3 regions of the Sphingomonas aerolata genome follow, and region 1 is predicted to be linked to each of the others. Evidence: riboswitches for the same ligand, from Rfam matches in the RefSeq annotation. Region 1 holds a riboswitch; each other region holds the start of a gene.

Region 1 (3,275 bases):
ATCTTGTCCTGGACGACCTTCTTCTTGGCCATCCGCGCCGTGTGCTCCGCCTCGCTCCGCATCAGAATGCTGCCTTCACGCCGACATAGGCGCCGCGCCCCTGGCCAACATAGCTGAACACCTCCTCGTACCGCTCGTCGAACAGGTTTTCGACCCGACCGAAAACCGACAGCCCGGGCGTCAACTTGTACGCCGCGTTCAGGTTGACGAGGACATATTCCTGGAGCGAGACGCGGACCGGGACATAGCTCGGATCGGTATAGGCGTCGTCCTGCTGCCGGCCATTATACCGAACGGTGAGCGTTGCCGAGGCGCGCTGGTCGCGGCTGAACGCAGTCATGTTGACGCTGCCGATATGGTTGGGTCGCCGGATCTCCACGCCCCCGTCCTCGCGCGCCTTCAGATAGGTATAGGCGAGGTCGAAGCGCAGCTGCGGAATTGGCTGGGCTGTAGCAAACACCTCGACGCCATGCTGCGTCGATCGCGTATTGCGGTTGCCGGGCGTCGCGACGAAGTCGGGGGCAGGATAGGTGGTAAAGATCTCGTTCGTCAGCCGACTGTCGAAATAGGTCGCGCCGATCGTCGCACGATCCCCCCCGAAAGCCTGTTCGACCCCGGCTTCCCACCCCTTTGACTTTTCGGGCTTGAGGTTCGGATTGCCGATATAACGACCGTCGGAATAGCCGAAGAGATCGAAGTAGCCGGGGTTCTTCACGCTGGTACCGTAGGCACCGCGCACCCGCGTTCCGGTCGCAAAACGATAGCTCGCCTGCGCGCGGTAGGTGGTGGTGTCGTCGAACCGGTTATTCTCGTCGCGCCGCACCGATCCGCCGATCGCTAGCGCGTCGTCGATCACGACGTCATACTGTCCGACGATCCCGACATTGTCGGTGTGCCGCCGCCCTGTGAAGACGAACTCCGAAGAGACCGGACTAAGTGTCTGAAATTCCTCACGCTCGACATCGACTGCGGCGGTCAGCCGATGCCGGATGCGATCAGTGCCGAACCGGAAGGTGCTTTCGAACGATCCCTTGTACCGCCGTCCCTTGTTGCCGAAGCTCAAGGCATCGTCGACCAGCGCCCGGCGTGTCGTATCGGCAAACTGGCCGCTGAGCGCATTCGTCCAGCGGCCATCCGCCAGCGCGAGTTCGGCGCGAACCAGCCCGTAATATGCCTCGACCGTGCTGCGCGCGCCGGGCGTATCGACGATCGTGCCGAACTGCGGGCCGCTCAATGCCGTGTCGTTGCTGTCGGCATCGGTATAGCTATAGCGCCCGACGCCCGTGACCTTCAGCGTGTCGGTCGGCGACCAGCTCAGCTTGCCCGTCGCGCCGACGCTCTTCGCGCCGATGTCGCGCGATCCGCCCCGTGCGGTCGGCGTGCCGTCGGTGAGGTAGGTCGAGCTCGACAGCGCGTAATCGAGATTGCCCGCTACGCCCGCGACCCGGGCGCCTCCCGAAAACGTGCCGAACGATCCCCCTTCGGCCCGCAGTGATACGCCCGGGGCCTCCGCGCCGCTCAGCGTGAGATACTGGATGACGCCGCCGATCGCGTCGGACCCGTACAGCGCCGATTGCTGGCCGCGTAGCACCTCGACCCGGGCCGCCTCGTCGGCAATCAGCGTGCCGAAATCATATTCGCCCTGATAGGGATCGGACACTTCGATCCCGTCGATCAGCACCAGCACATGATTGCCCTCCGATCCGCGGATCCGGACCTGCGTCGTCCCCCCGACCGCGCCGGTCCGGCTAACCGCCAACCCTGGGACGTCGCGCAGCACGTCGGACACGATCCGGGTCTGCCGCTGGTCGAGCGTCGCTGCGTCGAGCACCGTCACCGACGCACCGATCTGATCGGCCGGAACCGCGTCGCCCGATCTCGATGCGGTAACCACCAGCTCAGCGCCGCCCGCTGCCGCCTCGCCCGTCGCCGCAGTAACCGGATCAGGCTCGGCCGCGGCCGGCGATGCAAAGGCCGTGGCGGTGGCGAGCGCCACAAGCGAAACGAAAATTCTGGTCATGAAACGATACCCCCGGCGTCACCAGCGACCGGCCGGGGCCTGCCGTCCGATGCTACGGACAGCCGGCGCAACGCTTGGGGTGTACGCCGAACCGCACCCGCCACGCGCACCGATGCGGCCCCCGCCGCATGGTTCGTCGCTCAGACGGAGTACCGTGCCGCGGTCATCCCCTGGACCATGGCAAGAGCGACCGAGCGCCGGCAGGTCTCCTGGCTCACGGGTCGACGCCCGGTACGCGACCTTCCCGGGCCCTGCGCTTGCGCTCAGGCCTAGTGGTCGTCCCCCCGTGATGAAGGGACATGCGCACCGCACTCACCGCTTACAGTTGCAGGGACAGCCGCGGCATGAGGAGGACCGTCTCCCGCACCGCATTCCCTTTGAAGCCCCGAGGGGCACCGACGCGATCTGCGACCCCGGCCTTCACCGGTTTCGCAGGGCGACGGTAGCGCAGAAATTTCCTGCCGCCAATGGGCCTAAAGTCGCGCGAGGATCGCCCGCGCCTGACGTAAGTGCGGCGCATCGATCATCCGCCCATCAAGCTGCAGCGCGCCCGCCTCGGGAGCCGCCGCAAACGCAGCGACGACGGCGTGCGCATGTGCAACGGTCGCCGCATCCGGCGTGAACGCGGCGTTGATCGTGGCGACCTGCGACGGATGAATCGCCATCATGCCGGTAAAGCCGTCCCGGCTGCCGCGCGCGGCATAGGCTGCCAGCCCGTCAATGTCCGCGATTGCGGGATAGACCGTCTCGATCGCCGCGACGTCCGCCGCATGTGCGCCGAACAGCAGCAGCGATCGTACGAGCTTATAGGGTTCGGTATAGGATCCGTCGTCCTCCCGACTGGTCGCCGCGCCGATCGCCGCGGGCAGGTCTTCGGCGCCCCAGGTCAGGCCGCATAACCGGTCGTTGACTCGCGCATATTCGCCCAGTGTGAAGATCGCGGCAGGCACTTCGGTAGCGATCGGCAGGATCGGCGGACAGTCATCGCCATAAGCCTCGACCAACGCGAGGACGGTCGCGGGTCCGGTCGCCTTGGGCAGCATGATTGCATCGGCCCCCCTCGCGGCAGCGAGATCGTCGTCCAGCCACCCCGAGTCGAGGGGATTGATCCGCACCATCCGGACGACGTCGGTATGGTCCTGCAACGCGGCCCGGACCGCCTCGCGGGCAACGGCCTTGCGGGAGAGTGCGACCGAGTCCTCCAGATCGAGGATGATGGCATCCACCCCGCTCGCTGCGGCCTTCGCAAAACGCT
Region 2 (3,275 bases), 610 kb from region 1:
TTGTCGTCGAACAGCGCGACATAATCGGCGCTCCAGCCGAGCCCGCGGCTCAGGTAGGACAGCGTCGCCGGGCGGGTTCCTCCGCGCGTGCTGGTCAGTGTCACCGACAGCGTCGGGCGCGCCCGCAGCGCGTCGGGCACCCGGTCGAACACCGCGCGCACCGGCAGGCCGTCGTCGCGCAGTACCTCGACATGACCGTTCACTTCGATGACCACGCCGCCGTTCACCGCCAGAACTTTCGCGCGATCGCGGGTTTCCGCGCCGGTGGCCGGATTGGTCCGCACCAGCGTGATCGTCTCGCCGACCGCTTTCTCCATCAGGCTCGACGGGCTGAGCAGGTCATAGTCGAAATTCTGCTCGACGATCGCGGCATCGGGCACGGTCAGCGACACCGTTTCCGGTCGGATCGCTGCGCTCACGTCGGGGAAATTCTGTTGAACCCGCCCGCTCGCCAGGTTCAGCGGACGGATGTCCTGCACCAAGGCGACGTCGTTGGTGTAGATGGTGACCGACACGTCGCCTTGCGCCGTTCCGGCGGTCGAGGAATCAGCAGGGGGCGGCAATTGCTGAGCGGCTGCCGAAATCGACCCGAGCAGCATCACCAAACCACACGCTCTCGAGATGCTTTTGCGCACGCTACTCTCCCCCGGTCCTTGCTATAATGGCGAGACCGCATCAGAAGGGCAACGCGACATTGTGGGTCTGATTTTCTGACCCAAACAACGGCGCTTGTTCGCTCTGATCGGTGCGATGCGCCATTAAGGTTATGATACGTTGATCATAGCCAAACTGACGGTGTCCGCGAGACCGACGGCGGAGAGCAAGTCCGTCGGTTACTGGTCGTAGCGGGTGCCGATACGCCACCAATCCTTGGAGCGCCCGAACAAGATATCGATCCGGTCGACGCCGAGCTCGGCGACGCCTTCCCACCGAATCCGCAAAGACCCAATTCCGGTCGTTCTCGACGCATCTGTCGCTTCCCAACTTCCGACATTCGTTAATGGGCACCGACACTCCGTTTGGACTTTTGCGATCGTCGCGTCGACCAATTGCCGGATCGTCTTCGTCAGGATACACCGTCCCCGCTGACCTGCTCCGCTGGAGACGGTCGGCATGATCGCGTCGGTGCCCCGAGAGGGGCTTAATAGGGAACGCGGTAAGGGTGGTTCGCCACCCGAAGCCGAGGCTGTCCCTGCAACTGTAAGCGGCGAGCGCGATGCATATCGCTTCTTCCTTCACAGGGAGGGGCAGCCACTGGGCCGGACGTTCTGTCATAAAGGCCTGGGAAGGCCGTGCATCGTGTGATGACCTGTGAGCCAGGAGACCTGCCGGCGTCTGGTCGCTCTTGCCTGGCCCAGGGGGTGGCCGCGGCACGGTACTCCGTCGAGCGACGACGTGTGCGGTGGGGACCGCACGGGCATGCGTGCCGGTCGCGATGGCGTCCGGCTGGCGCGGATGTCGGCCGTTCGCGGGAGGTCCCTGCCGGGTTCGCTCGACGCCCCGGGGATTACCGTAATGCCATTCCTATTGTCTCGCCTCGCGGTGGCGGGGGCTTTGCTGTCACCTGTTTTCGCAGCACCGCTCAACGCTCAGTCTTTGCCTGTCTCGGACAATGAGGACATTCTGGTTGTCGGCCAGCAGGCGCGCGACACGCTCACCACGCCGAACGCGACCGGCAGCCGCCTGGGCCTCACGCCGCTCGAGACCCCCGCGACGATCTCGGTCATCGATGGCGCCACGATCCGCGCGCGCGGCGACCTGTCGGTGATCGACGCGACGAGCCGCGCACCGGGCATCAGCAACGCCGGAAACCCCGGCAATGGCGGCACCGCGCTCGCCGCGCGCGGCTTCAGCGGCCAGGGATCCGTGCTTCAGCTGATCGACGGTATAAGGCTGTTCCCGGCTGCCGGCACGATAACCTTTCCGACCGATCCGTGGATGGTCGAGCGGATCGACATCCTGAGCGGCCCAGCCTCGGTGCTCTACGGCCAGGGCGCGCTGGGCGGTGCGGTGAATGTCCTGATGCGTAAACCCGATACGCAGCGGACGCACGTGGAGGGCGAGATCGGCTACGGCTCGCAGGACAGCTTCCATGTCGCGGCGGGCGCAGGCGGGCCGATCACCGAGCGCCTCTCCTATCGCATCGACGGCAGCTATCGCCGATCGGACGGCTATGTCGATCGTGGCCAGTCGCGCAGCCATGCCGTGTCGGGCACGCTGCGCTGGGCACCGACCGACACGCTCGTCGTCACCGCACGGGACGATTACGGCGACCAGAAGCCGATGCGCTATTTCGGCACGCCGCTGATCGAGGGACGGCTCGACGACCGCATCCGGGACCGCAACTACAACACACGCGACGGCTTTATCCGCTACCGCGACAACCGCACCAGCCTGCAGGTCGACTGGACGCCAAGCGACGCGGTCACCGTCAGCAACCAGGCCTATCGCCTCACGTCGAAACGCTCGTGGCTCAACCTCGAAAGCTATTGCTGGATCGCCGCAGACGGGATCTGCTCCAACGGCAGCGCCAACACCGGTACGCCCGGCCGCATACTGAGGACGGACATGACCGGGATCGTCCACGACCAGACGCAGTGGGGCGATCAGGGCAGCGTGACGTTCAAGACGGGCATCGCCGATGGCGTCAGCAACGACCTTGTCGTGGGCTTCGACGTCAACCTCATCAAACTAACCTATTTGCACAATTTCGGGTCTGATCCCCAGGTCTCCGAGGTCGATCCCTTCGCGTTCGATCCCAGTCTGATCGTCGACACCCAGGGGATCGCACCGCGCTATCGGACGCGGACCACCGAATATGCGGTCTTTGCCGAGGACCGGCTGAAGCTCGGCACGCACGTCTCGATCGTCGGTGGCGTGCGCTACGAGCGCGACAAGATCCGCCGCTGGTCGATCAACTTTCCGGACGGCGCTGGCATCGAGACATTCGTGCTCGACAAGCGGCTGCACAACGTGACCTGGCGGATCGGGAGTGTCTATCAACCGATCCCGACGGTGTCGCTCTATGCGCAATATGCCACCGGCGTGGATCCTCTGGGGACGCTGACCACCTATTCGACCGGGCAGGTGCAGTTCAGCAACGCGGTGGGCGACCAGCTCGAGATCGGCGCCAAGGCGGTCTTCCTCGACGGTCGCGGCACCGCCACCCTCGCCGCCTACCGGATCGTCAAGAAACGCCTGCTGGCGCAACTGACCCCGACGAGCCCGGTCGAGCAGGTGGGACAGCGATCGGCCAGGGGCATCGAAGCCGCAGT
Region 3 (3,275 bases), 1.1 Mb from region 1:
ATGCAGGACGGGCAGCGGCCGATCGGGGTCGGCTTCTGGTTCGCGGTCGGCCATTCGGGGATCGTCCTGATCGCCGCGGTCGCGATCGCGCTGACCGCGAGTGCGCTGGCGCAGTTCGAGGCGTTCAAGCAGGCGGGCGGGGTGATCGCGACACTGATCTCCGCGCTGTTCCTGTTCACGATCGCGGCGATGAACCTGATCATCCTGCGATCGGTGTGGCGGACCTTCGGCCATGTCCGCGGCGGGGGGCGCTATGTCGAGGAGGATCTCGACCTGCTTCTCGGCAATCGCGGGCTGCTCGCGCGGCTGTTCCGGCCGATGTTCCGGCTGGTCACGCGCAGCTGGCACATGGCGCCGCTCGGGTTCCTGTTCGGGCTGGGGTTCGACACCGGGACCGAAGTCGCGATCCTCGGCCTGTCTGCAAGCCAGGCGGCGGACGGGCTGTCGATCGGCACGGTGCTGGTGCTGCCGGTGCTGTTCGCGACGGGCATGGCACTGGTCGACAGTGCCGACGGGGTGGTGATGCTCGGCGCGTATGAATGGGCGTTCGTGAAGCCGATCCGCAAGCTCTATTACAACATCACGATCACGCTGATCTCGGCGATCGTCGCGATCGCGATCGGCGGGATCGAGACGCTCGCGCTGCTGGCGTCGAAGCTCGGCCTGAGCGGGGGCGTGTGGGACGTTGCTTCGGCGCTGGGCGAGAATTTCAACGGGCTGGGCTTTGCGATCATCGCGCTGTTCGTGGCGTGCTGGGTGCTGAGTTTCGCGATCTACCGGTGGAAGCGGTTCGACGAGATCGAGGTGGTGCGGGGGTAACGAGCAGCGTCGTCATCCCCGGCTCGACCCGGCGCCCAGAGCCAATCACCGGATCATGCGTGGCCCTGGATCCTGACTTTCGTCAGAATGACGGAGGTCAGGTGCATTGGCACAGTCACGAAACTCCTCTAAACCCAACCCCGAGGTTTGGTTCTACCGAACCTCAACAGATCGCGCCGGTGCCCTTCGGGGCTTGAATGGGAATGCGGTGCGGGAGCTTTGCCTCCCAATGCCGCGGCTGTCCCTGCAACTGTAAGCGGTGAGCGAGACGCACAGGCCCCCGATGCGGGGGCAGCCACTGGGTCACGGGACCTGGGAAGGCGTGCATCGAGCTTCGACCCGCGAGCCAGGAGACCTGCCAGCGTCATGGTCGCTCTTGCCTTGATCCAGGGGATGGTCGCGGCACGGTACTCCGTCTGAGCGACGAACGCGTGCGGCCTTCAGGTCGTGCGCGCGTGTGGCTGCGGGCGTGCGCCCGTCCGTGGCCGTCGTTCCAACGCCCGGAGAGTATCGCATGACCGACCCCCAGCCGACCCTGGCCAAGATTCCCGTTACCATCGTCACCGGATTCCTCGGCGCGGGCAAGACCACGCTGATCAGCCACCTGATCCGGAATGCCGGTGGCCGGCGGCTCGCGGTGATCGTCAACGAATTCGGCACGCTCGGTATCGACGGCGACATCTTGAAGGGCTGCGCGATCCCCGATTGCCCGGCCGAGAATGTCGTCGAGCTCGCCAATGGCTGCATCTGCTGCACCGTCGCGGACGATTTCATCCCGACCGTCGAGACTTTGCTCGCGCTTGACCCGCGGCCCGACCACATCCTGATCGAGACGTCGGGGCTCGCTTTGCCCAAGCCGTTGCTCAAGGCGTTCGACTGGCCCGCGATCCGGTCGCGGATCACAGTCGACGGGGTGATCGCTCTGGCCGATGCGGAAGCGGTCGCCGCGGGACGGTTCGCGCCCGACCTCGCCGCGATCGAGGCGCAGCGGCGCGCGGATCCGAGCGTGGATCACGAGACGCCGCTTGCCGAGGTGTTCGAGGACCAGCTTGCCTGTGCGGATCTGGTGCTGCTGACCAAGGCGGATCTGGCGGGCGAGGCGGGGGTGGCTGCGGCGCGCGCGGTGGTCGCGACGGAGTCCCCGCGTGCGTTGCCGGTGATCGCGCTGACCGACGGGGTGATCGATCCGCGCGTCGTGCTCGGGCTGAACGCGGCGGCGGAGGACGACATCGCCGCGCGACCGTCGCACCATGATGGCGCGGACGATCACGAGCATGACGATTTCGACAGCATGATCGTCGACCTCGGCGAGATCGCGGACCCGGCGGCGCTCGCCGCGCGGATCGAGACCCTCGCGCGCGACGCCGACATCCTGCGCGTGAAGGGCTATGCCGCGGTGACGGGCAAGCCGATGCGGCTGCTGGTGCAGGCGGTCGGGGCGCGGGTGCGGACGCAATATGACCGGCCGTGGCGCGGCGACGAGGCGCGCCAGACGCGGCTGGTGGTGATCGCGGAGCATGACCGGATCGACCCCGCAAGGATCCGGGCCGCGCTTCAGGGCTGACGACGATGCACGTCGTCTTCCGCGAAAGCCACGGGCTGGAGGAGAGCGCGGTCCCGCAGGACCTGGCGCAGAGCCCGGCGGATCTTGTCGTCCTGTCCTTTTCGGACGGGGATCTCGGCGCGTTCGCGGCCGGGTGGCGGCGTGCGGCGGCGAGTGGGAGCCCGCTGCCGTCGCTCCGGCTCGCCAATCTGTCCGCGCTCGCGCATCCGCTGTCGGTCGATACCTATGTCGAGCGGACGCTGAGCGGGAGCGGGAGCGGTGGGGCGAAGGGGATCGTGATCCGGCTGATCGGCGGGCGGTCCTACTGGTCCTATGGGTTGCAGCAGGTCGAGGCACTGGCGCGGGCGCGGGGGATCGCGCTGGCGGTGCTGCCGGCCGACGGGCGGATCGACGCACGGCTCGATGCGGCGTCGACGGTGCCGGTGTCGACGCTGCGCCGGCTCGCCGCCTTGTGCGACGATGGCGGCGCGGTCGCGGCGCAGGCGGCGCTGGCGCAGATGGCGCTGGCGGCAGGGCTCTATGCGGGGCCGGTCGCGGGGGTGAAGACGGTCCCAGAGGTCGGCGGCTGGCAGCCGCGCGACGGGGTGACGTGCCCCGCGGCGTTCGCGATGACTGCGACGCGGCCGCGAATCCTGCTGATCTTCTACCGTTCCTACCTGACCGCTGCCGATCTCGACCCGGTCGAGGCGCTGCATGCCGGGCTGAGCGCGGCGGGGTTCGAGGTCGTCGGGCTGTTCGCGCCGTCGCTGAAGGCGCCGGGCGCGGCGGGGTGGCTGGCGCGTTGGGTCGTCGCACTGCGCCCGGCGGCGATCGTGAACGCCACCGCCTTTTCCGGCCGCGGCGCCGATAACAGCTCGCCGCTCGACGGGGCGGGGGTGCCGGTGTTCCAGGT

The links. A riboswitch is a leader RNA that binds a small molecule or an ion and turns the genes downstream of it on or off. The one in region 1 is predicted to bind cobalamin.
Region 2: another riboswitch for cobalamin. It lies ahead of NEF64_RS08785 (TonB-dependent receptor); the one in region 1 lies ahead of NEF64_RS11395 (TonB-dependent receptor plug domain-containing protein).
Region 3: another riboswitch for cobalamin. It lies ahead of cobW (cobalamin biosynthesis protein CobW); the one in region 1 lies ahead of NEF64_RS11395 (TonB-dependent receptor plug domain-containing protein).

What each region holds. Positions count from the first base shown of each region.
Region 1 covers NZ_CP098762.1:2,502,853-2,506,127, forward strand. The annotation lists gene cobO (cob(I)yrinic acid a,c-diamide adenosyltransferase) at 1-62, opposite strand, end outside; gene NEF64_RS11395 (TonB-dependent receptor plug domain-containing protein) at 62-2,020, opposite strand; cobalamin riboswitch at 2,203-2,435, opposite strand; gene NEF64_RS11400 (HpcH/HpaI aldolase/citrate lyase family protein) at 2,494-3,275, opposite strand, start outside.
Region 2 covers NZ_CP098762.1:1,894,240-1,897,514, reverse strand. The annotation lists gene NEF64_RS08790 (DUF4139 domain-containing protein) at 1-599, opposite strand, end outside; cobalamin riboswitch at 1,107-1,347, shown strand; gene NEF64_RS08785 (TonB-dependent receptor) at 1,516-3,275, shown strand, end outside.
Region 3 covers NZ_CP098762.1:1,376,562-1,379,836, forward strand. The annotation lists gene NEF64_RS06445 (HoxN/HupN/NixA family nickel/cobalt transporter) at 1-819, shown strand, start outside; cobalamin riboswitch at 980-1,196, shown strand; gene cobW (cobalamin biosynthesis protein CobW) at 1,334-2,383, shown strand; gene cobN (cobaltochelatase subunit CobN) at 2,389-3,275, shown strand, end outside.